Regions from separate parts of the Mycobacterium sp. WMMD1722 genome, predicted to be linked through region 2. Evidence: riboswitches for the same ligand, from Rfam matches in the RefSeq annotation. Region 2 holds a riboswitch; the other holds the start of a gene.
What was found. Region 2 has a riboswitch for glycine ahead of gcvP (aminomethyl-transferring glycine dehydrogenase). Riboswitches for the same ligand answer to the same signal wherever they lie in the genome.

Region 1 (15,192 bases), 910 kb from region 2:
TGACGATGGCGGAGTACTTCCGCGACGAGCAGCAGCAGGACGTGCTGCTGTTCATCGACAACATCTTCCGGTTCACCCAGGCCGGTTCGGAGGTCTCGACGCTGCTCGGCCGTATGCCCTCGGCCGTGGGTTACCAGCCGACCCTGGCCGACGAGATGGGTGAGCTCCAGGAGCGCATCACCTCGACGCGCGGTCGCTCCATCACCTCGATGCAGGCCGTGTACGTGCCCGCCGACGACTACACCGACCCGGCGCCGGCCACCACGTTCGCGCACCTCGACGCGACCACGGAGCTGTCCCGAACGGTGTTCTCCAAGGGCATCTTCCCGGCGGTGGACCCGCTGGCGTCGAGCTCGACGATCCTCGACCCCTCGGTCGTGGGCGACGAGCACTACCGCGTCGCTCAGGAAGTCATCCGGATCCTGCAGCGCTACAAGGATCTTCAGGACATCATCGCCATTCTCGGTATCGACGAGCTCGCCGAGGAGGACAAGCAGCTGGTGCAGCGGGCACGTCGTATCGAGCGCTTCCTGAGCCAGAACATGATGGCCGCCGAGCAGTTCACCGGCCAGCCGGGTTCGACGGTTCCGCTCAAGGAGACCATCGAGGCGTTCGACAAGCTGAGCAAGGGCGATTTCGACCACCTGCCCGAGCAGGCGTTCTTCCTCATCGGTGGTCTGGAGGATCTGCAGCGCAAGGCCGAGAGCCTGGGCGCGAAGATCGACGACAACGCCAGTGACGGTGCGCCGGCCCAGAGCGAGTCCAAGGATGACGATTCCAAGGATGACGACTCCAAGGATGACGACGCCGACAAGGGCGAATGACGATGGCCGACCTGGACGTTGAGATCGTCGCCGTCGAGCGGGAGATCTGGTCGGGTAAGGCGTCGTTCGTATTCACTCGGACGACGTCCGGTGAGATCGGCATCCTCCCACGGCACATTCCGCTGGTGGCCCAGCTCGTCGACGACGCCATGGTGCGCGTCGAACGCGAGGGCGAGGACGATCTGCGGGTCGCCGTCGACGGCGGCTTCATGTCGGTGACCGAGTCGAACGTGATCATCCTGGCCGAGTCCGCCGCGCTGGAGTCGGAGATCGACGAGAGCCAGGCGCGCAGCGACGCGGACTCCGACGATCCGGCGACGGCGGCCAGGGGTCGCGCGAGGCTTCGCGCGCTCGGTCAGATCGACTAGCGCGGTCCGCCACCGGGGCGAGCGAAGCGACGGGGAGTACAGATGAGCGCGCCCATGTGGAGCATGGTCGCGCTCGTGGGTGTGCTACTGCTGGTCGTCAGCGTGCTGTTCTATCGGTTGTGGAAGCTGCGCCAGGTCGGCGGCACCGCCGCGATCATGCGTGATTTCCCGGCGGTCGGTGGGCACGGTTGGCGCCACGGCGTGGTGCGGTACCGCGGGGGAGAAGCCGGCTTCTACCGGTTGTCGAGCCTGCGCTGGTGGCCCGACCGCCGGTTGAGCCGCCGCGGCCTGGAAGTGGTGTCCCGCCGATCCCCACGGGGAGACGAATTCGACATCATGACCGACGAGATCGTCGTCCTCGAGCTGCGCGATATCAGTCCCGAGCGGGGCCGCGCGTACGAGATCGCCCTGGACCGTGGCGCATTGACCGCCTTCATGTCCTGGCTCGAGTCGCGGCCGTCGCCGCGTGCGCGCCGGCGCAACTACTGATCGTCGCGGGTACCGCCCGGCTGCCAGAGCACATCGCCGCCCGGATTGGCCACCCGAGACAGGATGAACAGCAGATCCGACAGTCGGTTCAAGTATTTGGCAGGTAGCACACTGATCGAATCGCCATGTGCCGCAACGGCTTCCCAGGCCGATCGCTCGGCGCGTCGGGTGACGGTCCTGGCGACGTGCAGAAGTGCCGACAGCCCGGTGCCGCCGGGCAGGACGAAGGAGTTCAACGCCGGTAGCGGTTCGTTGAATTCGTCGCACCAGGACTCGAGGCGGTCGATGTAGGGCGCGGTGATGCGCAGCGGCGGATATTGCGGATTCTCGACGACCGGCGTGGACAGGTCGGCGCCCGCATCGAACAGGTCGTTCTGGATCTGGCGCAGCACGGTCAGCAGTTGCTCGGGGGGCTCGCCCAACGCGACCGCGACGCCGATCGCAGCGTTGGCCTCGTCGCAATCGGCATAGGCGACCAACCGCGGATCGTTCTTGGACACCCGGCTGAAATCACTCAACCCGGTCGTTCCGTCATCGCCGGTCCGCGTGTAAATACGGGTGAGGTGTACGGCCATGGCCGAAACGGTACCGCGCGGCGTTCGGCCAGTATGTTCCAGGAAACTGACATGGCCGAGAGCGCTGTTTACACTGGCCGCGTGAGCGAGCGATTCGTGGTGACCGGGGGACACCGGTTGTCAGGCGAAGTCGCCGTCGGCGGTGCCAAGAACAGTGTGCTCAAACTGATGGCAGCGTCGCTGCTGGCCGAGGGCACGAGCACGATCACCAACTGCCCGGACATCCTGGACGTCCCGCTGATGGCCGAGGTGCTGCGGGGATTGGGCGCCACGGTCGAACTCGACGGCGACACCGTGCGCATCACCAGTCCCGACGAGCTCAAATACGACGCCGACTTCGCAGCGGTCCGGCAGTTCCGGGCCTCGGTGTGTGTGCTCGGACCACTGGTCGGACGCTGCAACCGCGCGAAAGTCGCGCTACCTGGTGGTGACGCGATCGGTTCGCGTCCGCTCGACATGCACCAGTCCGGTCTGCGCCAGCTCGGTGCCCAGTGCAATATCGAGCACGGTTGTGTGGTCGCCGAGGCCGACGAGCTGCACGGCGCCGACATCCAGCTCGAATTTCCGTCGGTCGGGGCGACCGAGAACATCCTGATGGCTGCGGTGCTCGCCCGGGGGGTGACGACGATCCACAACGTCGCCCGCGAACCCGACGTCGTGGACCTGTGCACGATGCTCAACCAGATGGGCGCGCAGATCAGCGGCGCCGGCTCGTCGGTCCTGACCATCCATGGCGTCGACCGGCTCTATCCGACCGAGCACCGGGTCATCGGGGACCGGATCGTGGCCGCGACGTGGGGCATCGCGGCGGCGATGACGCGCGGTGACATCTCGGTGACCGGCGTCGATCCGTCGCACCTGCAGTTGGTTCTGCACAAGCTGCACGACGCCGGTGCGACAGTCACGCAGAACGACAACGGCTTCCGGATCGTGCAGTACGAGCGGCCGAAAGCGGTCAACGTCGCGACCTTGCCGTTCCCGGGTTTCCCGACCGATCTGCAACCGATGGCCATCGGGCTTGCGGCGATCGCCGACGGGACCTCGATGATCACCGAGAACGTGTTCGAGGCGAGATTCCGCTTCGTCGAGGAGATGATCCGGCTCGGCGCCGACGCCCGTACCGACGGCCATCACGCGGTGGTACGCGGAATCCCGCAGCTTTCGAGTGCGCCGGTCTGGTCGTCCGACATCCGCGCCGGGGCGGGGCTCGTGTTGGCCGGGCTGGTCGCCGACGGCGACACCGAGGTGCACGACGTGTTCCACATCGACCGCGGCTACCCGCTCTTCGTCGAGAACCTCAAGAGTCTGGGCGCCGAGATCGAGCGCGTGGACTAGCACAACAGGGTCGTTCGCGCTGGCGAATCGGTGCCCGATCCGGCCTCTCACCTGCGGATTTTGGCGAAGACGGGATCAGCGCGTATGGTTATCGCATACCGAACGCCCCCGGGTTGAAAAAACCCGGAGGAGAGGTTGACCCAGGCGAGCAAGATGTATTAAGCTGGCAGGGTTGCCTGCGAGACGGGTGTGTTGTTTGAGAACTCAATAGTGTGTTTGGTGGTTTTTGTTTGTTGTTTTTGTTGTGCCATGCCTTCTTTTTCCCGTTTAGGGGGTGTGGTTTTTTGCCAGATGTTTCTGGTTGTGATCGGATTTTTCTGATTCGAATTCGCCTGCCGGCTTGGCCGGTTGGGTTGTTTTTGTTTGGAGAGTTTGATCCTGGCTCAGGACGAACGCTGGCGGCGTGCTTAACACATGCAAGTCGAACGGAAAGGCCTTTCGGGGTACTCGAGTGGCGAACGGGTGAGTAACACGTGGGTGATCTGCCCTGCACTTTGGGATAAGCCTGGGAAACTGGGTCTAATACCGAATATACCTCCTTGGTTGCATGATCTTGGGGGGAAAGCTTTTGCGGTGTGGGATGGGCCCGCGGCCTATCAGCTTGTTGGTGGGGTGATGGCCTACCAAGGCGACGACGGGTAGCCGGCCTGAGAGGGTGTCCGGCCACACTGGGACTGAGATACGGCCCAGACTCCTACGGGAGGCAGCAGTGGGGAATATTGCACAATGGGCGCAAGCCTGATGCAGCGACGCCGCGTGGGGGATGACGGCCTTCGGGTTGTAAACCTCTTTCAGCACAGACGAAGCGCAAGTGACGGTATGTGCAGAAGAAGCACCGGCCAACTACGTGCCAGCAGCCGCGGTAATACGTAGGGTGCGAGCGTTGTCCGGAATTACTGGGCGTAAAGAGCTCGTAGGTGGTTTGTCGCGTTGTTCGTGAAAACTCACAGCTTAACTGTGGGCGTGCGGGCGATACGGGCAGACTGGAGTACTGCAGGGGAGACTGGAATTCCTGGTGTAGCGGTGGAATGCGCAGATATCAGGAGGAACACCGGTGGCGAAGGCGGGTCTCTGGGCAGTAACTGACGCTGAGGAGCGAAAGCGTGGGGAGCGAACAGGATTAGATACCCTGGTAGTCCACGCCGTAAACGGTGGGTACTAGGTGTGGGTTTCCTTCCTTGGGATCCGTGCCGTAGCTAACGCATTAAGTACCCCGCCTGGGGAGTACGGCCGCAAGGCTAAAACTCAAAGGAATTGACGGGGGCCCGCACAAGCGGCGGAGCATGTGGATTAATTCGATGCAACGCGAAGAACCTTACCTGGGTTTGACATGCACAGGACGCTCATAGAGATATGGGTTCCCTTGTGGCCTGTGTGCAGGTGGTGCATGGCTGTCGTCAGCTCGTGTCGTGAGATGTTGGGTTAAGTCCCGCAACGAGCGCAACCCTTGTCCTGTGTTGCCAGCACGTCGTGGTGGGGACTCGCAGGAGACTGCCGGGGTCAACTCGGAGGAAGGTGGGGATGACGTCAAGTCATCATGCCCCTTATGTCCAGGGCTTCACACATGCTACAATGGCCGGTACAAAGGGCTGCGATGCCGTGAGGTGGAGCGAATCCTTGAAAGCCGGTCTCAGTTCGGATCGGGGTCTGCAACTCGACCCCGTGAAGTCGGAGTCGCTAGTAATCGCAGATCAGCAACGCTGCGGTGAATACGTTCCCGGGCCTTGTACACACCGCCCGTCACGTCATGAAAGTCGGTAACACCCGAAGCCGGTGGCCTAACCCTTGTGGAGGGAGCCGTCGAAGGTGGGATCGGCGATTGGGACGAAGTCGTAACAAGGTAGCCGTACCGGAAGGTGCGGCTGGATCACCTCCTTTCTAAGGAGCACCACGAGACCCGGCCAGTCCCCGCAGATCGCGGGATCGGCTGTTGTCGGGCGATTCGTGTGAATAGCTCTCACCTGTAGTGGGTGGGGGTTTGGTGCACAACAAGCCGTGCCGGTGGGTGGGGAAAGCCCATGTCGGTGAAAGAGATTGCCAGACACACTGTTGGGTCCTGAGGCAACAGGCCCGCGGGCTCACTCCGGAATGGGGGTGGGTGCCGGCTCTCTCCCCTGTGGGGGTGGGGGTTCTGGTTGCTGCCCTGCTTTGGTGGTGGGGTGTGGTGTTTGATTTGTGGATAGTGGTTGCGAGCATCTCAACGATGTACTGCGCGTAGAGGGCTTCTTCCTCCTTGTGGGGTGGGGGTGCTTCTGGGTGTGGTGTGTTGTTGGTGTTAATGCAATTTTTCTGAACTCATTTTTTGGTGTTGTGTTGTAAGTGTTTAAGGGCGCATGGTGGATGCCTTGGCACTGGGAGCCGATGAAGGACGTGGGAGGCTGCGTTATGCCTCGGGGAGCTGTCAACCGAGCGTGGATCCGAGGATGTCCGAATGGGGAAACCCGGCACGAGTGATGTCGTGTCACCCGTATCTGAATACATAGGGTACGGGGGGGAACGCGGGGAAGTGAAACATCTCAGTACCCGTAGGAAGAGAAAACAAAAGTGATTCCGTGAGTAGTGGCGAGCGAAAGCGGAGGATGGCTAAACCGTATGCATGTGATACCCGGCAGGGGTTGTGTGTGTGGTGTTGTGGGGTTCATCAATCTCAGATCTGCCGGTCTGGGCTGCAGTGAGAAAAGCTCGTGTTAGTCGAACTGGTTTGGGATGGCCGGCCGTAGAGGGTGAGAGTCCCGTAGGTGAAAACACGTGCTCTGTAGTGATGGATGCCCGAGTAGCAGCGGGCCCGTGGAATCTGCTGTGAATCTGCCGGGACCACCCGGTAAGCCTGAATACTTCTCAGTGACCGATAGCGGATAGTACCGTGAGGGAATGGTGAAAAGTACCCCGGGAGGGGAGTGAAATAGTACCTGAAACCGTGCGCTTACAATCCGTCAGAGCCTTCGTTTTTAACGTGGGGTGATGGCGTGCCTTTTGAAGAATGAGCCTGCGAGTCAGGGACATGTCGCGAGGTTAACCCGTGTGGGGTAGCCGCAGCGAAAGCGAGTCTGAATAGGGCGTATCACGTCAATAGTGGCGTGTGTAGTGGTGTGTTCTGGACCCGAAGCGGAGTGATCTACCCATGGCCAGGGTGAAGCAGCAGTAAGATGTTGTGGAGGCCCGAACCCACTTAGGTTGAAGACTGAGGGGATGAGCTGTGGGTAGGGGTGAAAGGCCAATCAAACTCCGTGATAGCTGGTTCTCCCCGAAATGCATTTAGGTGCAGCGTTGCATGTTTCTTGTTGGAGGTAGAGCTACTGGATGGCCGATGGGCCCTACTAGGTTACTGACGTCAGCCAAACTCCGAATGCCGACAAGTGAAAGTGTGGCAGTGAGACGGCGGGGGATAAGCTCCGTGCGTCGAGAGGGAAACAGCCCAGATCGCCGGCTAAGGCCCCTAAGCGTGTGCTAAGTGGAAAAGGATGTGCAGTCGCGAAGACAACCAGGAGGTTGGCTTAGAAGCAGCCACCCTTGAAAGAGTGCGTAATAGCTCACTGGTCAAGTGATTGTGCGCCGATAATGTAGCGGGGCTCAAGCACACCGCCGAAGCCGCGGCATCAACTTTTGTTGATGGGTAGGGGAGCGTCCTGCATCCGGTGAAGCAGCCGAGTGATCGTGTTGTGGAGGGTGTGGGAGTGAGAATGCAGGCATGAGTAGCGATAAGGCAAGTGAGAACCTTGCCCGCCGAAAGACCAAGGGTTCCTGGGCCAGGCCAGTCCGCCCAGGGTGAGTCGGGACCTAAGGCGAGGCCGACAGGCGTAGTCGATGGACAGCGGGTTGATATTCCCGTACCCGTGTGTGAGCGTCCCTGATGAATCACCGGTACTAACCATCCAAACGAGGAGTCACCAATCCCTTCGGGGTGCGGGTCTTCTCCGCTGCGTGGGACCTTCGGTGGTAGTAGTCAAGCGATGGGGTGACGCAGGAAGGTAGCCGTACCAGTCAGTGGTTGTACTGGGGTAAGCCTGTAGGGAGAGCGATAGGTAAATCCGTCGTTCACAGATCCTGAGAGGTGATGCATAGCCGTTTGAGGCGAATTCGGTGATCCTATGCTGCCAAGAAAAGCCTCTAGCGAGTGCGCACACGGCCCGTACCCCAAACCGACACAGGTGGTCAGGTAGAGAATACCAAGGCGTACGAGTGAACTATGGTTAAGGAACTCGGCAAAATGCCCCCGTAACTTCGGGAGAAGGGGGACCCCCATGGCGTGACGGATCTTTACGGTCTCGAGCGTGAGGGGGTGGCACAAACCAGTGAGAAGCGACTGTTTACTAAAAACACAGGTCCGTGCGAAGTCGCAAGACGATGTATACGGACTGACGCCTGCCCGGTGCTGGAAGGTTAAGAGGACCGGTTAACCCTTCGGGGTGAAGCTGAGAATTTAAGCCCCAGTAAACGGCGGTGGTAACTATAACCATCCTAAGGTAGCGAAATTCCTTGTCGGGTAAGTTCCGACCTGCACGAATGGCGTAACGACTTCTCAACTGTCTCAACCATAGACTCGGCGAAATTGCATTACGAGTAAAGATGCTCGTTACGCGCGGCAGGACGAAAAGACCCCGGGACCTTCACTACAACTTGGTATTGGAGTTCGATACGGTTTGTGTAGGATAGGTGGGAGACTGTGAAGCATTCACGCCAGTGAGTGTGGAGTCGTTGTTGAAATACCACTCTGGTCGTATTGGGCTTCTAACCTCGAACCGTATATCCGGTTCAGGGACAGTGCCTGGTGGGTAGTTTAACTGGGGCGGTTGCCTCCTAAAATGTAACGGAGGCGCCCAAAGGTTCCCTCAACCTGGACGGCAATCAGGTGTTGAGTGTAAGTGCACAAGGGAGCTTGACTGCGAGACGTACATGTCGAGCAGGGACGAAAGTCGGGACTAGTGATCCGGCACCTCTGAGTGGAAGGGGTGTCGCTCAACGGATAAAAGGTACCCCGGGGATAACAGGCTGATCTTCCCCAAGAGTCCATATCGACGGGATGGTTTGGCACCTCGATGTCGGCTCGTCGCATCCTGGGGCTGGAGCAGGTCCCAAGGGTTGGGCTGTTCGCCCATTAAAGCGGCACGCGAGCTGGGTTTAGAACGTCGTGAGACAGTTCGGTCTCTATCCGCCGCGCGCGTCAGAAGCTTGAGGAAATCTGTCCCTAGTACGAGAGGACCGGGACGGACGAACCTCTGGTCTACCAGTTGTTCCACCAGGAGCACCGCTGGATAGCCACGTTCGGACAGGATAACCGCTGAAAGCATCTAAGCGGGAAACCCCCTCCAAGACCAGGCTTCTCACCCATTAAGTGGGATAAGGCCCCCCGCAGACCACGGGATCGATAGACCAGACCTGCACACCTAGTAATAGGCGTAGGGAACTGGCACTAACCGGCCGAAAACTTACACACACCCAAAACCAAAGGTGAGTGTGTTAACACCAACGACGCCCGCAACCACACCCACACCAGAATCAACCACGATTCACACCCCACCACCAAAAAACACTTCCCCCACCACGGGGGATCACTCAAAAACGAGTGAATACAGTTACGGCGGTCCATAGCGGCAGGGAAACGCCCGGTCCCATCCCGAACCCGGAAGCTAAGCCTGCCAGCGCCGATGATACTACCCACACGGGTGGAAAAGTAGGACACCGCCGAACACCCTTTCACCTCGGCCCCCGACTTCGGTTGGGGGCCGAGGCTTTTTCATATGTGTTCGAAGGGAATTGGTTTCAGTCGAATAGGGTCGGAGTCGCCGAATTCGCCATTCTTTCCAATGCGAGCAGTAGTCGCTTGCGGTCGAGTCCACCGCCATATCCGGTGAGGCTGCCGTTCGCCCCGATCACGCGATGACACGGGACGATGATGCCGACGGGATTGTGGCCGTTGGCCAGCCCCACCGCCCGGAACGCACCCGGCGCCCCGATCTTGCGGGCGATCTCCGCATAGGAGCGGGTCTCGCCGTACGGAATCGTCAAAAGCGCCTCCCATACCCGGCGCTGAAACGCTGTTCCCGTCAACTCCAGTTCGAGATCGAATGTGGTGAGTTCGCCGCGGAAGTACGCCGCCAACTGGGCGACCGCATCGTCGAAGATGCCATCATCGCGCGACCAGCCGGTGCGGTTCGGATCGTAGGTCTGATCGACCATCCGCAGATGCATCAGTCGGCCGTCGCGTCCGGCCAGCGTCAGCGGGCCTACGGGACTGTCCACGGTCCGGAAGAACATGCTCATGACATCGTCTCCTTCGGCGGCCAGTCGTTGACCGCGTGATCGAGCGCCGTCCACAGGTGTTGTGTGACGTAGGCGCGCCAGGGTCGCCACGCCGAACTACGCTCGGTCAACCCGCGGATGTCGTCGGGCAGCGAGAGCGCCCGCGCTGCGGCGCGCACGCCGAGGTCTCCCACCGGGAAGGCGTCGGGATCGCCGAGGCCGCGCATTGCCACCACCTCGGCGGTCCAGGGGCCGATGCCCGGTACCGCGAGCAGTCGCTCGCGCGCTGCGTTCCAGTCGCTACCGGGGCCGAGCTCGACCTCGCCGGCGGCCAGGGCGCCCACGAGCGCGACCACGGTCCGTTGCCGGGCGCGGGGAAGTGCCAGATGCGCCGGGTCGATCTCCGCCAGCTGTTCGACGCTGGGGAACACATGTGTCAGACCGCCGACGGGATCCGAGACGGGCCGGCCGTAATTGGCGGCCAGCCGGCCGGCATGGGTGCGCGCCGCCTTGAGCGAGACCTGCTGGCCGAGAACCACCCGAAGCGCGAGCTCGGACTCGTCGACCGTGCGCGGGATCCGTTGACCGGGTGCCTTGGCGACCAGTGCGGCCAGCGCCGGATCCTCGCACAGCGCGTCGATGACCGCCTCCGGATCGGCATCGAGATCGAGCAACCGCCGGCAGCGGGCGATCGCACTGGTCAGATCACGCAGATCGTCGAGATACAACCGACAGCCGACGTGGTCGTGCTGCGGCGTCAGGCTCACCACCGCACTGCCGTGGGGCAACCGCAATGTGCGGCGAAATGCGCCGTCCCGGAATTCCTCCACCCCGTGGACGGCGCTGGCCGCGAGGTGGCCGAACAGACCCTCGTAGGCGAACGGCGTCCGCACCGGCAGGCGCAACGACATCGGACCGGGTCCGACCGACGTGTTCACCGTCCGCCCGCGGGCCCGGCGGCGAAGTTCGGTGGGGGTCAGATCGCACACCGCGCGCACCGTGTCGTTGAACTGGCGGATGCTGGCGAAACCGGCGGCGAAGGCGACGTCGGAGAATGCCAGCTCGGTGGCCTCGATGAGCAGCCGGGCGGTCTGCGCGCGCTGCGCCCGCGCCAACGCCAACGGATTCGCCCCGACCTCAGCGTGCAGGATGCGCTGTAGCTGGCGGGAGGTGTAGCCCAGCCCCGCCGCCAGCCCGGTCACTCCGTCGCGGTCGACCACCCCGTCGGCGATCAGGCGCATCGCCCGCGCCGCGACGTCACCCCGGACGTTCCACTCCGGCGAACCGGGCGACGCGTCGGGCCGGCATCGTTTACAGGCGCGGAAACCTTCGGCCTGAGCGGCCGCCGCCGTGGCGAAGAAGCGTATGTTGCGGGCGAACGGCGGCCGGACCGGGCAACTCGGGCGGCAGTAGATTCCGGTACTGCGCACCGCCGTGACGAACCAGCCGTCGAATCGCGCGTCCTTGGACTGAACGGCCCGATAGCAGCGGTCGAAGTCGTCGTGCACGATGTCCACACTTACACCCGGCCACCGACAGCACTGGCGGAAATCCGACATGGTGGTCCACCGCGCGGACCTGTGATTTGATGACGGATACAACTGCACACGCCACCGACGCGCAGCGGGAGAACCCACCGAGGTGGGCGCCGTAGGAGCAATGTCCTCCCCGGGAATCTCTCAGGCACCAGTACCGCTGCGACGAGGCAACTCTGGAGAAAGCGCTCCGCGCTTACCGAAGGTGAACCGCAGCCGCCTGCGTCGGCCGCCAATCTCTCAGGTCCCACGGACAGAGCGGGGAGGGGCCACAGCGAGCCGTTCGACATCACCGTCGGACGCCGATCCCCGGAGCGACCCATGACCGTCAGCGTCTTCGACCTCTTCTCCGTCGGTATCGGCCCGTCGAGCTCCCACACCGTCGGACCGATGCGTGCGGCGGCCACGTTCGCCGCAGACCTGCGCCGACAGAATCTCCTCTCCGTCGTCGACGGTCTCGACGTGACGGTGTACGGATCGCTCGCGGCCACCGGCGACGGACACGCCACCTTCACCGCGATGATGCTCGGACTCGAGGGGCTACAGCCAGACGCGGTGACGGTGGACGAGATGGAGCAGACGCTCGCCCGCCAGCGCGCGACCGGTGAGATCCGCCTCGACGGTCGATCGTCCATCCGGTTGAGCAGCGCCGACATCGTCCGTCGTCCCACCGAGATGCTCTCCCGTCACCCCAACGCCATGACGTTCACCGCCCGACACGCCGGCGCCGTCGCACTCGAGCGGACCTACTACTCGGTCGGCGGCGGCTTCGTCGTGACCGACGGTGAACCCGAGACCGCAACCGCCGAGACTCCGTCGCCCTACACGTTCAGCAGCGCTGCGGAACTCCTCGAACTGACCCGCCGCCATCATCTACCGGTCAGCGACGTCATGTTCGCCCACGAATCGACGCTGCGACCCCGCGCCGAGATCACCGCGGGACTGCTGCACCTTCGCGACGTGATGGCCGACTGTGCCGCCAACGGCATGGCACGCACCGGCGATCTGCCGGGCGCGTTGGCGGTGCACCGCCGGGCCCACGGCTGGCATCAGCGCCTGCGCACCGAAGACCCCGATCGCGATCCGCTCTTCGCGCAGGACTGGGTCAACCTCATCGCCCTGGCGGTCAACGAGGAGAACGCCTCCGGCGGACGGGTCGTCACCGCACCCACCAACGGCGCCGCCGGCATCATTCCCGCGGTCCTGCACTACGCCGAGCACTACACCGCCGCCGGGCAGGCCGATCGCGACCGCGTCGCGGTGCGGTTCCTGCTCACCGCCGGCGCGATCGGATCGCTGTACAAGCAGCGGGCGTCCATCTCCGGCGCCGAGGTCGGCTGTCAGGGAGAGGTGGGATCGGCGGCCTCGATGGCCGCGGGTGCCCTCGCCGAGATCCTCGGTGGCACGCCCGAACAGGTGGAGAACGCCGCCGAGATCGCGATGGAGCACTGCCTCGGGCTGACCTGCGATCCGATCGGCGGGCTGGTGCAGATCCCGTGTATCGAACGCAACGCGATCTCGGCCAACAAGGCGATCACCGCGGCGCGGATGGCGCTGCGCGGCGACGGCACCCACCGGGTCAGCCTCGACGAGGTCATCGAGACGATGCGCGTCACCGGACTCGACATGAGTCACAAATACAAGGAGACCGCACTCGGAGGGCTGGCCGCCCAGGTCGGGGTCAACGTCGTGGAGTGCTGATCACGCCCGCGAAGGTGCCCGCGAGATAGCCGTCGCGGCAGGCCCGGCGGGCCAGCTTGCCGCTCGTCGTGCGCGGAATGGCGCCGGCCGGCACCAGACGGACATCGTCGACCACCAGCCCGTGGCGGGCCGCGACGGCCGCGCGGATCGCCTGTAGCTCCGGTTCCGGATCCACGCGCCGAGTGCCCGACGCACGTTCGGCAACGATCACCAGACGCCCATCGGGCACCGTGAATGCCGTCGCGTATCCCGCCCGCACGATCGGCGACGCGTCCGCCGCGGTCTTCTCGATGTCCTGGGGATAGTGGTGCGCACCGTCGAGCACGATCAGATCGGCGACTCGGCCGGTCACGTAGAGATCGCCGTCCACGAACACCCCGAGATCGCCGGTCCGGAAGAAGCCTGCCCCGTCCGGGACGCCGGCGGCGTGGCTGCCCGCAGCGAGTCGCGATCGCAGGACGGCGCCGAATTTCTCCCGCGTCTCCGTCGGGCGGTCCCAGTACCGCCGTGCGACGTTGTCCCCGTGCAACCAGATCTCGCCCACCCGCCCGTCGGGCACTTCGGCGCCGTCGGGGTCCACGATGACGGCCCACTGGGACCGCGCGATCTGCCCGCACGGCACGTGCGCCACGGCGCGGTCGCTGTCCGGCGCGACGGCGACCGCCCGGTCGTCGGTCAGCGCGGCGCGATCGAAGAACGTCTGACGGGGTTCGGCGTCGGGTGCGATGGTCGAGACGAACAGCGTCGCCTCGGCGATGCCGTAGGACGGTTTGATCGCCGTCGGCGGCAGACCGTAGGGCGCGAAGGCGGCGCTGAACGTCCGGATGGCGGCCATGCTGACCGGTTCGGATCCGACGATCATCACGACGTTGCTCAGGTCGACGTCGTCCTCGGCGGCGGGCCGACCGCGCTGAGCGGTGTACTCGTAGGCGAAATTCGGCGCGGCCGTCACCACGCGTCCGTGGCGGGAGCCGTCCGACAGCGCGGAGATCCAGCGCTGCGGCCGGCGTAGATAGGCGGTGGGGGACAGCAGCGTGGAATGGCCGCCGTACACGGCGGGAAAGCCGATCATCGACAGGCCCATGTCGTGGTACAGCGGCAACCAGCTGACGCCGTGGGTGTTGCGGTCGAGCAGATCGATGGACAGGATCATCTGGATCAGATTGGTCCCGACGGCCCGATGGGTGACCTCCACGCCGACGGGCGCGCGCGTCGCTCCGGAGGTGTATTGCAGGTGGGAGACGTCGTCGACATCGAGCACCACCGGAGCAAAGGCGTCACCGTCGGTATCGGGGATCTCGTCGAGCACCACCACGCGGATGTCGGGATTGACGGTGCAGAGGTGGTCGACGACCGCACCGCGCACGGCCGTGGTGGTGAGCACGACGCGCGGGCGTGAGTCGCGCAGCGCGGTGTCGAGACGTTCGGCGTGTCCCTGCAGTTCGGGGGCGAACAGCGGTACGGCGATGGCGCCGGCCTTCACAGCCCCGAAGAAACCGGCGACGTAGTCCAACCCCTGGGGCGCGAGGATCGCCACCCGGTCGCCGCGGTCGCACAGCTGCTGGACCCGTGCGCCGATGGCCCTGATCCGGCGGCCGAGCTGGTCCCAGGTGAGTTCCGCGGCCCGGCCGTCCTGCCCGGCGGTGTAGTCGAGGTACCGGTAGGCCACCGCGTCACCCACGTGGGCGATGTTCCGGTCGATCAGCGAGATCAGGGTGACGCCCGGCGGCAGCACGATGGCGCCCCGGTCGTCGAGGCAGTCCTCGATCTGCAGCAGGCCCTCACTCATACCGTCGAGTTTAGTTACCGTGACGGCTGGTATCACATACCTTGGGCTGTGACGTGGACCGCGTCAGACCGGCAGCGCCAGCCGGGTCGGCTCATCATGGCCCCGCAGTGTGACGGTGTCCCCGAGCGTCCAGTTCGCCCGCTCGCTCTCGGTCGCGTTGTCGACCGTCTCGAACGAGGCGACCAATCGGTCGGGCGCGGTCTTGGCGAGCTCGCACAACCGAGCCGCCTCGTTGACCGGCTCGCCGATGACGGTGTACTCGAAACGTTCCTTCGCGCCGACATTTCCGGCGACCACGGTCCCGGCCGCGACTCCGATGCCGGCTTTGCACTCGGG
Region 2 (15,192 bases):
TGGACGTTCAACGCGTCGGCGGGGACCTCGCAGGTGCCGCTGGGACCGCTGGCCGAGCGCCGGGATGCGCTGACCTCGACCCTCGACCAGCTGTCCTCGACGTCGGGGGGTGCCGTCTCGTTCACCACACTGCGGCTGGTGTACACCGAAGCGCTCGCGAATTTCCGGGCGGGACAGCCCAATTCGGTCACCGTGATCACCGAGGGACCGCACACCGACCAGACGCTGGACGGGTCCGGCCTCGAGGCGTTCATCCAGGGTGCTTTCGACCAGGCGCGACCGGTGGCGGTCAACGTCATCGACTTCGGCGACGACCCGGACCGCGCCACCTGGGAGGCCGTCGCACAGGTGACCGGCGGCACCTATCAGAACCTCGCGACGTCCGACTCCCCCGAGTTGGCCGCCGCGCTGTCCTCGATGGTGCGCTGAGTCGCCGGTCGCTCAGGCGAACGCCTCGATGGGCGGACACGAGCACATGAGGTTGCGGTCGCCGAAGGCGCCGTCGATCCGCCGCACCGGCGGCCACACCTTGGCCCGGTAGCCCTTGCCCAGCGGATAGGCCGCCTGTTCGCGGGTGTAGGGGTGGTTCCATTCGGCGACCAGCAGGCTTTCCGCGGTGTGCGGCGCATTGCGCAAGGGATTGTCCTCAGCCGGCCAGGCGCCCGATCCGACCTGGTCGATCTCGGCGCGGATGGCGATCATCGCCTCGCAGAACGCGTCCACCTCACGCAGCGACTCACTTTCGGTCGGCTCCACCATCAGCGTGCCGGCGACGGGAAAGCTCATCGTCGGAGCGTGGAATCCGTAGTCGGCCAACCGCTTGGCCACATCGTCGACGGTGACGCCGGTCTGCTTGGTGATCGGGCGCAGATCCAGGATGCACTCGTGGGCGACCATGCCGTTCTCACCGGTGTAGAGCACCGGGAAGTACTCATCCAGGCGGCGGGCGATGTAGTTCGCCGACGCGATCGCGGTCAGCGATGCCGCCCGCAGGCCCGCAGCCCCCATCATGCGGATGTACATCCAGGTGATCGGCAGGATCGACGCCGAGCCGTAGGGCGCCGCGGCGACGGTGTGGTCGTCACCGAGTTCGGCGGCCAGCGGATGGCCCGGCAGATACGGCGCCAGATGCGAGCGCACGGCCACCGGGCCGACGCCGGGACCGCCGCCGCCGTGCGGGATGCAGAACGTCTTGTGCAGGTTGAGGTGGCTGACGTCGCCGCCGAACCGGCCGGGCCGGGCCAGGCCGACCAGCGCGTTGAGGTTGGCGCCGTCGACGTAGACCTGGCCGCCGGCATCGTGCACGGCCGCGCAGATCTCGGCGATGTCGTGTTCGTACACGCCGTGGGTCGACGGGTAGGTGATCATCAGCGCGGCCAGCCGCTCGGCGTGCTCGGACACCTTGGCCCGCAGATCGTCGAGGTCGACGTCACCGTTCTCCCGGCACGCCACCACCACCACCCGCATACCGGCCAGTGCGGCCGAGGCGGCGTTGGTCCCGTGCGCACTGGACGGGATGAGGCAGACGTCCCGGTCCGGATGGCCGTTGGCCTCGTGATAGGCCTTGATCGCCAGCAGACCGGCGTACTCCCCCTGAGACCCGGCGTTGGGCTGCAGCGAGATCTCGTCGTAGCCGGTGAGCCCGGTCAGCCACTGCTGCAGGTCGGCGATCAGCCCGCGGATACCCGGGGTGTCACCGTCGGGGGCGAACGGGTGCAGCCGGCCGAATTCGGGCCAGGTGATCGGTTCCATCTCGGCGGCCGCGTTGAGCTTCATCGTGCACGATCCGAGCGGGATCATGCTGCGGTCCAGCGCGATGTCCTTATCGGCCAGCGAGCGCAGATACCGCATCATCTCGGTTTCGGTGCGGTAGCGGGTGAACGCCGGGTGGGTGAGGAATTCGGTGGTGCGGGTGGCGATCTCGGGTCCGGTGAACGGCTGACCACCGCGGTCGGCGCCGAACGCGGCGAGCACCGCGGCCACATGCTCGGCGGTGGTCGCCTCGTCGGCGGCGACCGACACGTGGTCCTCGTCGACGAGCCAGATGTTGATACCCCGCTCTTTGGCGGCGTCGCGGATCTGCGCGGCGCGGCCGGGGACGCGGGCGAGCACCGTGTCGAAGAACGCGGCGTGCACCACCTCCACACCGGCGCCCGCGAGTCCCGTCGCGACCGCGCGGGCGTGCCCGTGCACGCGCCGGGCGATCGCGGTGAGGCCCTCGGCGCCGTGGTAACTCGCGTACATCGCCGCCATCACCGCCAGCAGCACCTGCGCGGTGCAGATGTTGCTCGTCGCCTTGTCGCGGCGGATGTGCTGTTCACGGGTCTGCAGCGCCAACCTGTACGCCGCCGCGCCGTCGTCGTCCCTGGACACCCCGACCAGCCGCCCCGGCAGTTGCCGGGCATGCTTGCTGCGCACCGCGAGGTAACCGGCGTGCGGGCCGCCGAAGCCCATGGGCACGCCGAAGCGCTGTGTGCTGCCGAAGGCGACATCGGCGCCGAACTCCCCGGGCGGGGTCACCAGCGTGCAGGCCAGCAGATCCGCCCCGACCGCGACCAGGGCCCCACGCTCGTGCGCCTGCGCCACCAGCGGCGCCCAGTCGACCAACGAGCCGCCAGCGCCGGGCAGCTGCACGATCACGCCGAAGAAGTCGCCCTCGGGCAGACCCTCGCGCAGGTCCGCGGTGACGAGCTCGATGCCCAGCGGCCGTGCCCGGGTGGCCAGGATGGCTGCGGTCTGGCGGTACACGTCGACGTCCACCGCCAACCGCCGGGACGTGCTGCGCACCGCGCGCTGCATCAGCGTCATCGCCTCGGCGGCGGCGGTGCCCTCGTCGAGCATGGAGGCACCCGCGACCTCGAGGCCGGTCAGATCGCACACCATGGTCTGGAAATTCAGCAGCGCCTCGAGGCGGCCCTGGCTGATCTCGGGCTGATACGGCGTGTACGCGGTGTACCAGGCGGGGTTCTCCAGGACGTTGCGGCGCAGCACCGGCGGGGTCAGGGTGTCGGAGTATCCCTGTCCGATCATCGAGACCGCCACGGTGTTGGTCTCGGCCAACGCCCGCAGCTCGGCGAGTGCCTCGGTCTCCGAGGCCGGCGCCGGCAGCACGTCCAGTCCGGGCGCCACACCCTCGGCGCCCAGTGCGTCGAGGATCCCCGCGGGCAGCGCCTTGGCGGCCAGATCGTCCAGCGTGGGAACACCGATGGTGTCGAGCATGACGGCGACCGCATCGGAGTCCGGGCCGATGTGACGATCGGCGAACCGGGGCTGATGGGAATCGAGCACGGGCGTCTCCTCTGAGGGGCCACGGATGGGAAAAGAACCGCTGGGTTCCCCTCCCTCTGTCGTCGACCCGTCGCGGGCGCCTGAGAGATTCACCGCACCCAGCGGACCGGTGTGCGCCTTTCCCCATGGGCGGGTGGACTGTGTCCACCACTTTCCAGAGGCATCGTCGCCGTGAACGGTCCTGGGTGCCTGAGAGGTTGACGGAGAGGTGTTGCTCCTTCGGCGTCCGTGACCGGCTGCCACGGAGCTCTCCCGCACACGGGTGATGCGTGGGCGAGTCTACCGGGCGGTCGGTCCGACCGCCGCCCGAGGAGGTGTGAGCCGCGTCAGCCGATCTTGCGGTCGCGATGCTTACGGCGCGAGGCCAGCTCGTCCTCCGGTGCGGCGATCGACTCGCCACCGTCGGCGCGCTCGCCGGGGAAATCGGCGATCGCGCCGGTGAGCTCGCGCATCGCCCCCGACACCGCGATGCCGAAGACGCCCTGTCCACCCTGGAGCAGGTCGACGACCTCTTCGGCGGAGGTGCACTCGTAGACGGTGGTGCCGTCGGAGAACAGGGTGATGTTGGCCAGGTCGCTGACCCCGCGCTGGCGCAGATGGTCGACCGCGACCCGGATGTTGTGCAGCGAGATGCCGGTATCGAGCAGCCGTTTGACGATCTTGAGGACCAGGATGTCCTTGAACGAGTACAGGCGCTGGCTGCCGGATCCGGCCGCACCGCGGATCGACGGGACGACCAGCGAGGTGCGGGCCCAATAGTCCAGCTGCCGGTAGGTGATGCCGGCGATCTGGCAGGCACTGGGACCGCGGTAGCCGACGAGTTCGTCGGGCACCGAGTCGTCCGGGAACAGTCCGGCCTGCACCGGTTCACCCGCCGGCGCGACAGACTGCGCCGGGGTGCCGTCGGTGGACAGGTCGAGCTGCTCCTGACGTGGCGTGTCGCCCACTACCGATTCCTCTCGCCGATCGAACTCGCAAACCCCGCCACAACCGTGACCTGCACTGCAACGGTTCCGCCACCAGCCCGAATGTGTCCGAGCATACGCTTGTCGCGACGTCGTGACTGCCCGTCGCCCCCAAAGTATTACCCCGAAAACGGGGTGGACCGAACGCCCTCGCCGCGTGTCGACCGGCCTGCACCGAGTTGAGACGCATCCGTGACCAACGGCAGGTTTCGCACGATCACGTCGCCTTGAAGTCGTCGGGCGAGACGCTGTCGAGGAACTCCTTGAACTTCTCGACCTCGTCCTCGCGCACCGCACCGGTGGCCTCTTCGTCGTTCTCGTCGGGGATCAGCAGCCCGGCCTCGGCCAGCACCGCCTCTTCGACATAGATCGGCACGCCGACCCGCAGCGCGATCGCCACCGAATCCGACGGCCGCGCCGAGACCTTGATGTCCCGATCGAAGATCAGATCGGCGTAGAAGGTCCCCTCCTGCAGATCCACGATGCGCACCTCTTTGAGCGAGTGGCCCAGCGCCGCGATCACGTCGCGGATCAGATCGTGGGTGAGCGGGCGTGCCGGTTCGACACCCTGCTGTTCCAGTGCGATCGCCGCGGCCTCGGATTGGCCGATCCAGATGGGCAGATAACGGTCGCCGTTGGATTCGCGCAGCAACAGCACCGGCTGGTTCTGGGGCTGTTCCACGCGGATACCGATCACACGAACCTCAGCCATCAGATACTGCCCTCCGCACCGGTGTGCTCGTTGTCCTCATCGGACGGTCCTGCCTGCCAGATACGGGATCTGACGTCGGAGCCGAATCGTCTTCAACTCGTCTGGACGAGTCTAATCCTCACCGATCCAGTACGTCGCGTACGGCCGATTTGATCAGGGACGTGTGCAACGTGATGGCCAGCGCGGCCACCTCGCGGGCCAGGTCGTCGGCCCGGTCGCGCGCACCGGCCTTGCCCGCCTTGACCATCGGGCCCGCGATCTGGGCGATCAGATCGGACTGCCGGTCGGCCGCCGACCGGAAAGCCCGCAGATGCCGCGGCTCCACGCCGTAGTCGGCGAGCGCTCGGGCGCACTGGGCGATCACCACCGAGTGCTCGTCGAACAGAATCGTTCCGGCGGCCTTGAAGATCGGCGTGATCACCCCGGCCTTGAGCAGGGCGCCCAGCAGCTCCTCCCCGACGCCCGAGCGCTCCAGCAGATCCTCGCGACTCAGCCGCACCTGCGCCGGCCCCACCCCGGCCAGCCTGCCGGCCTCCCCGCCGACCCCGTCGACGGTCACCAGACGCGGTACCCCGTAAGGGGTTCCGCCGTGGGGCAACTCACCGTCGGGCTGCGCGTCGAGCTGCGCCTTGATCACCTTCAGCGGTAGGTACTGATCGCGCTGCGCGGTCAGGATGAAACGCAGCCGCGCACAGTCGTAGGCGGTGAACCGCCGGTAGCCCGACGCCGTCCGCTCCGGGGTCACCAGCCCCTCCGCCTCCAGAAAGCGGATCTTGGAGATGGTGACGTCCGGAAAGTCCGGCCGCAGCAGATCCAGCACAGCTCCGATGGACATGCCGGCCAGAGCCGGCCGTTCGGGCTGTGTCATGGGCTGCTGGGACGGGACGCGCGACTAGCCGGCCGCGCCACCGTCGTCGTCGGCGGGCCCGGTCAGGAACACCAGGCGGAACTTGCCGATCTGCACCTCGTCGCCGTTGGCCAGCACGGCCGAATCCACCGGCTCACGGTTGACGTAGGTGCCGTTGAGGCTGCCCACGTCGACCACCTGGAACTCGCCGCTCTCCAGCCGGAACTCGGCGTGGCGACGGCTCACGGTCACGTCGTCGAGAAAGATGTCACTGTCCGGGTGCCGGCCCGCCGACGTGGTCGGCTGGTCGAGCAGGAACCGTGAACCGGCGTTCGGACCGCGCTTGACGACCAGCAGTGCCGACCCGACGGGCAGGCCCTCGACACCCGACACGGCGCTTTCCCCACTCGGCGCCGCAGGAGCGTCGAGTTCGTTGAGGAAGTCGGCGCGGAAGACCGATGTCGTCTCCACGGTGACTTCGTCAGACGTCTGGTCAGCCCCAGAGTTGATGTCCTTGTCCGTCACCCGCTGCTCCTCACTGGCTGCTGTGGCGATACCCGGCCGGTCCCCGGTCGTCGTGTCACATTCGACCGTACCGCGCAGCAGACGTCGTTGTGTCCACCACGGCCGGATCCGCCTCTTGGTCTGCAGAACCCTAGCAACTGCTCACTCGCTCGCCACGGCACGGTAACCGTCGGCGTCGAGCAGGCCGCCCAGAGCGGCCTCCATATCGTCGGTGTCGAGCTGGAGATCGACCAGCCAGCCCTCGCCGTAGGGGTCGGAATTCACCAGATCGGGGCTACCGTCCAGATTCGCGTTGACGGCAAGCACTTTCGCGCTGACCGGGGCGTACAGGTCCGACACCGACTTGGTCGACTCGACCTCACCGAACGTCTCCCCGGAGGTCAGCTCCGCACCGACGTCGGGCAGCTGCACGAAGACGACGTCGCCGAGCGCCGCCTGCGCGTAGTCGGTGATCCCGACCCGCACGGTGTCGTCACCGGTACGCAGCACCCACTCGTGTTCCTCGGTGTAGTACAGCTCGGCTGGGATGTCGCTCACGGGGCTCCTTCGTACTTCGGGTGGGGTCCGGACACGCTGCGGCTCATTTGACTGGCTGAGCGTATTGGCGCGGTTTCGGTTGCCGCAAGGCGGCCACGTCGACGCGATCGGCCTGCTGCACCACCATCGTCCCACCGACGCGCTCGACGCTGTCCATGGCGCCGCCGGGGATGTTCATCGCGGCGGCCAGGGTGGGCGGATCGCCGATCGCCAGAACCGTGTAGGGCGGGTTCAGTGTGGCACCGTCGACGATCAGGGCCCCCGGTCTGCCGACCACCCAGGTGTCCACGCCGACGCGCACCGCGGTGCGCTGATCGCCGGCGCCGCCCTGGCTCACCCCCTGGATCTCGATGGCCTCCGCCCCGGCCGCCCGCAGCTCGTTGACCACGTCGAGCAGGGTCTCTGCCGGCACCCCCGGGGTGGTGTCGGAGATGGTGATCGTCACACCGGGGCCGGTGGCCGCCACGGTGCCGATGAGGATGGACAGCGCCGCCAGCCGGGCCTGCGCGTTCTCGATCGCGGCCTGATCGGTACTGCCGGTGGCCTGCAGCTGTTCCAGCGTCCGGCGCAGGTCGTTGACCTCGCTGTTGAGCGAGGCCTCCCGCTGTTGCAGCGAGTCGAGCAGCACGAGCAGATCCGCGGGTCGGGCGGTCTCGAGATTGTCGCCGGAGTCGTGCTGACGGACCTGGGTGACGATCGCCACGCCGAGCAGCAGGCACAGCAGCACGGCCAGGACGCCGAACACGGTGCGGCCGCGGCGGTGCGGCCGGTGGTGGGGCGCGGCGGCGGGCGGAAGTTCGTGCCGGCCGTGTTCGCGGGCCCGGTCGCCCGAGTGGTCGCCTGAGTGGTCGCTTGAGTGGTCGCGAGAATCGGCCATCTCAGGCCCCGAACAGCCGGCGCCGGAGGGCGGCGGCGTTTCCGAAGATGCGGATGCCGAGCACCACGATGATGGCGGTCGAGAGCTGCGTCCCGACCCCGAGCTGATCGCCCACGTAGACGATCAGGGCGGCGACCAGCACGTTGAAGACGAACGACACCACGAAGACCTTCGCGTCGAAGATCCGCTCCAGATATGCCCGCAGGCCGCCGAATACCGCGTCCAGCGCCGCCACCACCGCGATCGGCAGGTAGGGCTCGACGACTTCGGGCACGCTGGGCCGGAACACCAGGCCCAGCACGATGCCCACGACGAGGGCGGCGATTCCGATCATCGGTGATCCGTTCGTGGTCGGGTCATGTCAGCCACCGCGCCGTTCGGCGAAGTTGACCTCGCGCACCGACCCGGCGGGGACGGTCAGTGCGTCGGCGGTGGCGACGGTGACCCCGACACCGTAGGAGGCCTCGAGCAGCCGCAGACGTTGCAGTCCGCTGCTGCGTTCGAACGACTCGGCCATCGTGTTCGGTGGACCGATCGCCTGCAACACGTAGGGGCTGCTGACGGGCTGGTTGTCGACCAGGATGCCGCCCCCGGCCTGCCGGATGGTGACGTTGGGGCCGATGCGCACATCTCCGATCGCGATGGCCTCCGCCCCGCTGACCCACAGCGAGTTCACCACCAGCTGCAGATCGCGGTCGAGAATGACCTGACGGCTGCCCTCGACCCGCTGTTCGGCGACGTCGGAGAGGTTCTTGGACATCCCGGGTTCGGTCACGGTGACCACCAGACCCGGTCCGATCGCCGCCGTGGCCGCCGCCTCGGCGTCGGCGACGTCGAGTTCGGCGAGCAGCCGGCGGCCGAGTTCGTCGCCCTCAAGCCGGCTGCGCCGCTGAGCGGCCACCGCGGCGGCCAGCGTGCTGCGCTCGGCGGCCAGTTGGTCGTCGGTGGCCTCGGCCGAACGCACGCTGCCGGCCAGCACCTGCTGGGCCTCCCGGGCCGCCGGTGCGGCGATCTGCGCCTGCGCCGCGGCGACCGAGAACACCGCCGCCACCGCGACCGCGGCCGCGATCTGCCAGGTCCACTCGCCGGCGCGGCCACGGCGCGCGCCCGCCCGCCGGGCCGATGCTGCAGCGGCGTAGCCGGGATCGTGGTGGTCGGTCAACAGCGAACGCAGCAGCGAGGGCACCGGGATCCGCGTCGGGGCGCCGGCAGCGTGTTGACTGCGCCCGGCCGACGGATCGAACCCGCCGAGCGTGCGGTCGACGTCGGTCGGCGGCTCAGCCACCGGCGCCCACCTTCGGCATCCGCCGCAGCACCAGCCCGACCTGCATCAGGTACAGCACACCCGACCACAGGTACAGCGCCAGCCCCCATCCCAGAAATCCCCAGCCACAGGCGAGCACCAGGCGGCTCCACACCTGGTCCCACTGCCCCAGCAACACCAACGGGAAGCCCGACATCAGCGCGAACGTGGCGGCTTTGCCGAGATAGGTGACCGGCAGGGCGGCCAGTCCGCGGCTACGCAGCAGCGGCAGCGTGGCGGCCAGCACCAGATCGCGCCCCAACAGGGTCACGACGAACCACCACGGCACCGTGCCGTGCGCGGCGAGCGCCAGCGGCACCGTGATCATGTAGATGCGATCGACCAGCGGATCGAGCAATTCGCCGAGCCGCGAGGACTGGTTGGCCACCAGCCGGGCGATCTTGCCGTCGGCCCAGTCGGAGAACCCGCTGAACATCAACACCCCGACCGCCCACCCGTTGGCGTGCGCACCGAACAGCAGCCAGAGGAATACCGGCACCAGCGCCAGGCGCAGCACCGACAGCGCGTTGGGCACCGTCACCACCCGGTCCTCGGCGCCCGCCCCCGGAGCGTTCATGGCCTGAATCTATCGGAACACCCCGGGCAGGCTCAGCGCCGCCATCGTGTCGTCGGCCAGCGGATTGTCGTGCACCATGTAGGTCCACGTCGAGGTCGGGCGGGCCAGTTTCGACAGGTCGACACCCGGCTCGTCCTCGATGGACGGGGCCGTCTCGAACGTCTGCTGGGCGGCCTCGATGGCGTCGGCGGCCAGTGAGGCGAACGCGTCGACGGCCATCCGGTGGAACTCGTCGAGCGGATTCTGCCGGCCGAGTGCCCGCAGATGGATGCTCTCGCGGATGTCGGCCAGGTAGGCCAGGTGTTCACACCAGCCCCGGTCGAGGTGGTACAGCATGATCAGCCGGCAGATCTTCTCCAGCCGCTCCTCGGAGAGCTGCTCGGAGAGCTCCTCGTAGCGTTTCGGGGACAGCTCGGCGAGCTCTTCGCGGGCGGCCGCGGTGCGCAGCAGCGTGTCCCGCCGTTCGACGATGATCGCGCGCTGCTGAGCGGTGAGCTGGTTGTAACGCCAGGTGTTGGCGTGCACGTCCAGCAGCCGCCCCTCGGCGATGCGCTGGGCATGGTCGAGCAGCCCGGCGGCCTTGTCGCTGAGCACCCGGCCGTCCTCGTCGGCCTGCATCGGCAGTTTGGTGGGGTCGAGATGGGCGAGCACCAGCTCGTCGTCCCAGCTGGAGAAGAAGACCGACGACCCCGGATCGCCCTGTCGCCCGGCGCGCCCGCGCAGCTGGTTGTCCAGCCGCTCGGTGTGATGGCGCCCGGTGCCGACGACGTGCAGCCCGCCCAGCTCGGCGACGCGTTCGTGTTCGGCGGCGTGATCGTCGGCGTCGGAGCCGCCCAACCGGATGTCGGTACCGCGACCGGCCATCTGGGTGGACACCGTGACGGCGCCCAGCGAGCCGGCCTCGGCGATGACCGCGGCCTCCTCGGCGTCGTTCTTGGCGTTGAGCACAACGGCCGGGATCCCGTGCCGAACCAGCTTCTCGTGCAGTTCCTCGGATTCGGCGACGTCGCGGGTGCCGATCAGCACCGGCTGCCCGGTGGCGTGCACGTCCTCGACGTGGGCGATGATCGCCTCGGTCCGGGCGGCTGCGGTCACATACACCCGGTCGGCCTCGTCCTCGCGCACGTTGGGCTTGTTCGGCTCGATCGGCGACACCCCGAGCTTGTAGAACTGGCGCAGCTGCTCACCGGCGGCCAATGCGGTGCCGGTCATTCCGCACACCGTCGGGTACCGATTGATCAGCGCCTGAACGGTGATGGTGTCGAGCACCTCACCGGTCTCGGTGGTCTCGATGCCCTCTTTGGCCTCGACGGCCGCCTGCAGACCGTCGGGCCAGCGCTGTAGCTGCGCGATGCGGCCGCGGGAGGCGTTGATGAGGTGGACGGCGCCGTCGCGGACGATGTAGTGCACATCGCGCTGCAGCAGTACGTGCGCGTGCAACGCCACGTTGACCTCGGTCAGCGTCGAGACGACGTGTTCCTCGGAGTAGAGGTCGATCCCGCCGAGCTTGGCCTCGAGTTTGCGGGCGCCACGGTCGGTGAGGTGGACGTTGCGGCTCTCGGCGTCGGTCTCGTAATCCGTGCCGGCGGTCAGCTCCCCCACCATCCGGATCAGCTCGACCCGCGGTGTCTCGCGGTGGCTCGTTCCGGCCAGCACGAGGGGCACCAGCGCCTCGTCGACCAGCACCGAATCGGCCTCGTCGATCAGCGCCACGTCGGGGCGCGGCGAGACCAGGTCGTCGACGTCGATGACGAGCTGATCGCGCAGCACGTCGAAGCCGATCTCGTTGACCGACGCGTAGGTGACGTCGCAGGCGTACGCGTCCCGGCGCTGTTGCGCGCTGGACTCGGCGGTGATCCAGCCGACGGTCAGCCCGAGCGCCTCCAGCAGCGGACCCATCCACTGCGCGTCGCGGCGGGCCAGGTAGTCGTTGATGGTGATGACGTGCACGCTGCGTCCGCCGATGGCGTAGCCGGCGGCGGCGATCGCACCCGAGAGCGTCTTGCCTTCACCGGTCGCCATCTCCACAACGTCGCCGGCCAGCATCCGCAGCGCGCCGAGCAGCTGGACATCAAAAGGACGGAGCGAGGTGGTCCGCTCGGCCGCCTCCCGGGCGATCGCGAGGAACTGCGGGATGTCGGCGGCCTCGGCGAGGTCTTCCAGGCGCAGCAGTCGTGCGGCTTTGCGCAGCTGTTCGTCATCGAGGTCGGCGGCCTTGTCGTCGAAGTCGGCCGACGCGGTGACCTGTGCCAGTGATCGGCCCTGGTTCTTCTCGGTGGCGGCGCCGAGCAGCTTCCAGAACTTGCCGCTCAGGCGGCCGGTGGTGCGGGAACTCGTCTTGGGCACACGTTTACGGTACGCGGAGGTCCACGATGAGCGAATCTCCCACCGGGACGAATCCGAGCTTGCGGTAGACGTGGTTGCTCGCCGGATTCGCCACATCGGCGAACAGCACGACGTGCCGGGCTCCGGCGGTCAGCGCCCAGCGGCAGGCCGCCGCGGTCACCGCCGACCCGAAGCCGCGGCCGCGCACCTCCGGCGGGGTGTACACCGGCCCGATCCGCGACACCCCGGCGGCCGGCGCGCGCACCGCGGCCATGCTGACCGGCGCCCCGTGCGCGGTCCACAGCAGATACGCATCGCCGACGGCACCGGCGGCCGCCACCGCAGCCGCGGCCCGGTGCGGGTCGGGTTCGTGGCCGAGCGCCTCCGCCGCGAAGTCGCACTGGTACCGGATGAGCACCGGCAGATCGGCCGGGCGCGCCACCCGGTGCACACCGGCCACCCCGGCCGGACCGGTCAGCGTTCCCAGCCGGTAGAGCCGCTCCTCGACGGTCCCCTCGGCGACCGACCCGGTGTGCGCACACCACCGCCGGCAGAACCTCTCGGTCGTCGCCCGCGGACCGCGCACACCCGGCACGGCGAGGCCCGCACCGTGCACCGCACGCACCGTCTCGTCCAGCGGGGCGCCGGTCAACCCGCCGCACAACAGCGCCAGCGGCGGCGTCCGCATCGCCGCACCCACCAGTTCGTCGCCCTCCCACACGGTCAGCAGCAGCGGATCCTCCGGGCCCGGCAGTGCTCGGCGGAGCAGGGACAGTTCGATCGTGTGCACGATCGGGCTGCGCCGGTACCAGTCGCCGGCGGACGCCAGGAAGTCGTCGGCGTCGGTGTGCACCCGTAACCGCATGACCCCAGCATGGGTGGCGATCGGCGGGATCGTCGAGAGCACTGCCGGGACCCGCACGCCGGACGTGTTCGCGCGTCCGGCGCCGCGCGGACAGGCCGACGGCAGGTCCGCGCGGTACCTTCCCCCGGTGGAGATGTTCACACCGACCCTCGACTGGGGCAACGAGATCTGGACCTCGCTGTGGTGGATCGCCCGGGCGTGGGTCTATGCGGCGGTGGCGACCATGGTCGCCCTGTTCCTCATCGTCCGGTTCACCGAGTGGGGCAGGCAGTTCTGGCGGGTCACCCGCGAGTACTACGTCGGCCGCGATTCGGTGATCGTGTGGGTGTGGCTGGCCGGGTTGCTGCTGTCGGTGATCGTCGGGGTTCGGCTGTCGGTCCTGTTCAGCTATCAGGGCAACGACATGTCGACCAGCTTCCAGGTGATCGCGGCCGGGCTGGGCAGCAACGACGACGCGGTCCGGAGTTCCGGCGGCGAGGGCTTCTGGCTGTCGATGTTGATCTTCACCATCCTCGCCACGATCAACATCGCGCTGGTCATGCTCGATCTGTATTTCGCCCAGCGGTTCATGCTGCGCTGGCGCGCGTGGCTGACCGACAAGCTCACCGGCAACTGGCTCGAGGGCAAGGCGTTCTACCGGTCCCGGTTCATCGACGCCACGATCGACAACCCGGACCAGCGCATCCAGGCCGACATCGACATCTTCACCGCCGGGGTCAACTCGCAGCCCAACCGGCCCAACCAGGGTTCGGAGACCACCCTGCTGTTCGGCGCGGTCTCGTCGATCGCCTCGATGATCTCGTTCACCGCGATCCTGTGGAACCTGTCGGGCCCGGTCACCCTTCCGCTGGTGGGGTTCACCCTGCCCAAGGCGATCTTCTGGATCGGCATCGTCTACATCGCCATCGCCACGGTGATCGCGTTCCGGATCGGCCGGCCGTTCATCACGCTGTCGTTCAACAACGAGAAGTTCAACGCCGCGTTCCGTTACGCGCTGGTGCGGTTGCGCGACGCGTCCGAAGCCGTGGCGTTCTACCGCGGCGAGGCGGCCGAGCGTTCGGGTCTGCGCCGCCTGTTCGCCCCGGTCGTCACCAATTACCGCAAGTACATCAACCGGACGATGGGCTTCGCCGGCTTCAACCTGTCGGTCACGCAGGCCCAGGAGCTGATCCCCTACGTGGTGCAGTTCCAGCGGTTCTACAACGGCGAGATCACCCTCGGGGCGTTGGGTCAGACGGCCTCGGCGTTCCGTTCGATCCTGAGCGGGTTGTCGTTCTTCCGGACCGCGTACGACGACTTCGCCGGCTACCGCGCCGCCATCATCCGGTTACACGGCCTGGTGGTCGCCAACGACGAGGGCCGCGAGCTGCCCACCCTCGCGGTGGCGGCCAGCACGGACGGCGCGGTCGAGTTCGACGACGTCGAGGTCCGCACACCCGACGGCACCCAGCTCATCGATCCGATCGACCTGCGCCTCGAAACGGGTGACACCCTGGCCGTGACCGGCATGTCGGGCACCGGCAAGACGACGCTGCTGCGGAGTCTGGCGCAGCTGTGGCCGTACACCAGCGGCACGCTGCGCTGCCCGTACGGGCCGCACGAGACGATGTTCCTGTCGCAGATGCCCTACGTGCCGCTCGGCGATCTGCGGGCCGTGTTGTCCTATCCCGGCCAGGTCGGGGACTTCTCCGACGAACAGTTGGCCGCCATGCTGAACAAGGTGGCGCTGCCGCATCTGGTGTCACGGCTGGACGAGGTGCAGGACTGGGTCAAGATGCTCTCCCCCGGTGAGCAGCAGCGGGTCGCGTTCGCCCGCATCCTGTTGACCAAACCCAAGGCGGTCTTCCTGGACGAGGCGACCTCGGCGCTCGACGTCGGCCTGGAGACGATGCTGTATCAGATGGTCCGCGACGAGCTACCCGACACCATTCTGGTCAGCGTCGCGCACCGCGGCACCGTCGTCGACCTCCACGAGCAGGAGCTGGCGTTGCTCGGCGGCGGCGAGTGGCGGCTGGCCCCGGTCGGGGCCGCCGCGCCCTAACCCGCGGTGGTGTGCGCGTCCGCCCGCCGGGCCGCGTGCGCCCCGGCCCGCCGGCCGAAGAACGACCCTTCGCCCAGCTGGGTGCCGCTGGCGTAACCCTTACCGTCCTGGGCGATGTTCGACGCACAGGCGCCCGCCGCGTAGAGGCCGGGCACGACCGAGTCGTCGTCGCGCAGCACCTGGCCGTCGACGGTCACGGCGAGTCCGCCCATGGTGAAGCCCGAATACATCGCGACGCCCAGCGACAGGTCGAACGCCGCATAGGGCCCGGTGTCCTGCGCCGCGAGATAGTCCGGCTGCTTGTGGAAGTCCGGGTCCTCGCCCCGGGCG

Region 1: it holds a riboswitch for glycine, as region 2 does, so the genes downstream of both, ACN27E_RS25645 (L-serine ammonia-lyase) here and gcvP (aminomethyl-transferring glycine dehydrogenase) in region 2, are expected to answer to the same signal.

What each region holds. Positions count from the first base shown of each region.
Region 1 is NZ_CP186056.1:5,279,831-5,295,022, forward strand. It holds gene atpD (F0F1 ATP synthase subunit beta) at 1-824, shown strand, start outside; gene ACN27E_RS25600 (F0F1 ATP synthase subunit epsilon) at 827-1,192, shown strand; gene ACN27E_RS25605 (DUF2550 domain-containing protein) at 1,235-1,681, shown strand; gene ACN27E_RS25610 (cob(I)yrinic acid a,c-diamide adenosyltransferase) at 1,675-2,256, opposite strand; gene murA (UDP-N-acetylglucosamine 1-carboxyvinyltransferase) at 2,338-3,591, shown strand; rRNA gene ACN27E_RS25620 (16S ribosomal RNA) at 3,952-5,469, shown strand; rRNA gene ACN27E_RS25625 (23S ribosomal RNA) at 5,905-9,025, shown strand; rRNA gene rrf (5S ribosomal RNA) at 9,166-9,279, shown strand; gene ACN27E_RS25635 (methylated-DNA--[protein]-cysteine S-methyltransferase) at 9,352-9,852, opposite strand; gene ACN27E_RS25640 (AlkA N-terminal domain-containing protein) at 9,849-11,339, opposite strand; glycine riboswitch at 11,446-11,536, shown strand; gene ACN27E_RS25645 (L-serine ammonia-lyase) at 11,688-13,067, shown strand; gene ACN27E_RS25650 (fatty acyl-AMP ligase) at 13,048-14,856, opposite strand; gene ACN27E_RS25655 (adenylate/guanylate cyclase domain-containing protein) at 14,920-15,192, opposite strand, start outside.
Region 2 is NZ_CP186056.1:855,751-870,942, reverse strand. It holds gene ACN27E_RS03915 (hypothetical protein) at 1-429, shown strand, start outside; gene gcvP (aminomethyl-transferring glycine dehydrogenase) at 442-3,288, opposite strand; glycine riboswitch at 3,335-3,454, opposite strand; glycine riboswitch at 3,455-3,553, opposite strand; gene ACN27E_RS03905 (MerR family transcriptional regulator) at 3,615-4,235, opposite strand; gene ACN27E_RS03900 (bifunctional nuclease family protein) at 4,471-4,965, opposite strand; gene ACN27E_RS03895 (MerR family transcriptional regulator) at 5,084-5,833, opposite strand; gene garA (glycogen accumulation regulator GarA) at 5,858-6,337, opposite strand; gene gcvH (glycine cleavage system protein GcvH) at 6,479-6,874, opposite strand; gene ACN27E_RS03880 (DUF881 domain-containing protein) at 6,918-7,751, opposite strand; gene ACN27E_RS03875 (small basic family protein) at 7,753-8,085, opposite strand; gene ACN27E_RS03870 (DUF881 domain-containing protein) at 8,113-9,036, opposite strand; gene ACN27E_RS03865 (CDP-alcohol phosphatidyltransferase family protein) at 9,029-9,631, opposite strand; gene secA2 (accessory Sec system translocase SecA2) at 9,641-11,977, opposite strand; gene ACN27E_RS03855 (GNAT family N-acetyltransferase) at 11,982-12,821, opposite strand; gene ACN27E_RS03850 (ABC transporter ATP-binding protein/permease) at 12,949-14,862, shown strand; gene ACN27E_RS03845 (FAD-binding protein) at 14,859-15,192, opposite strand, start outside.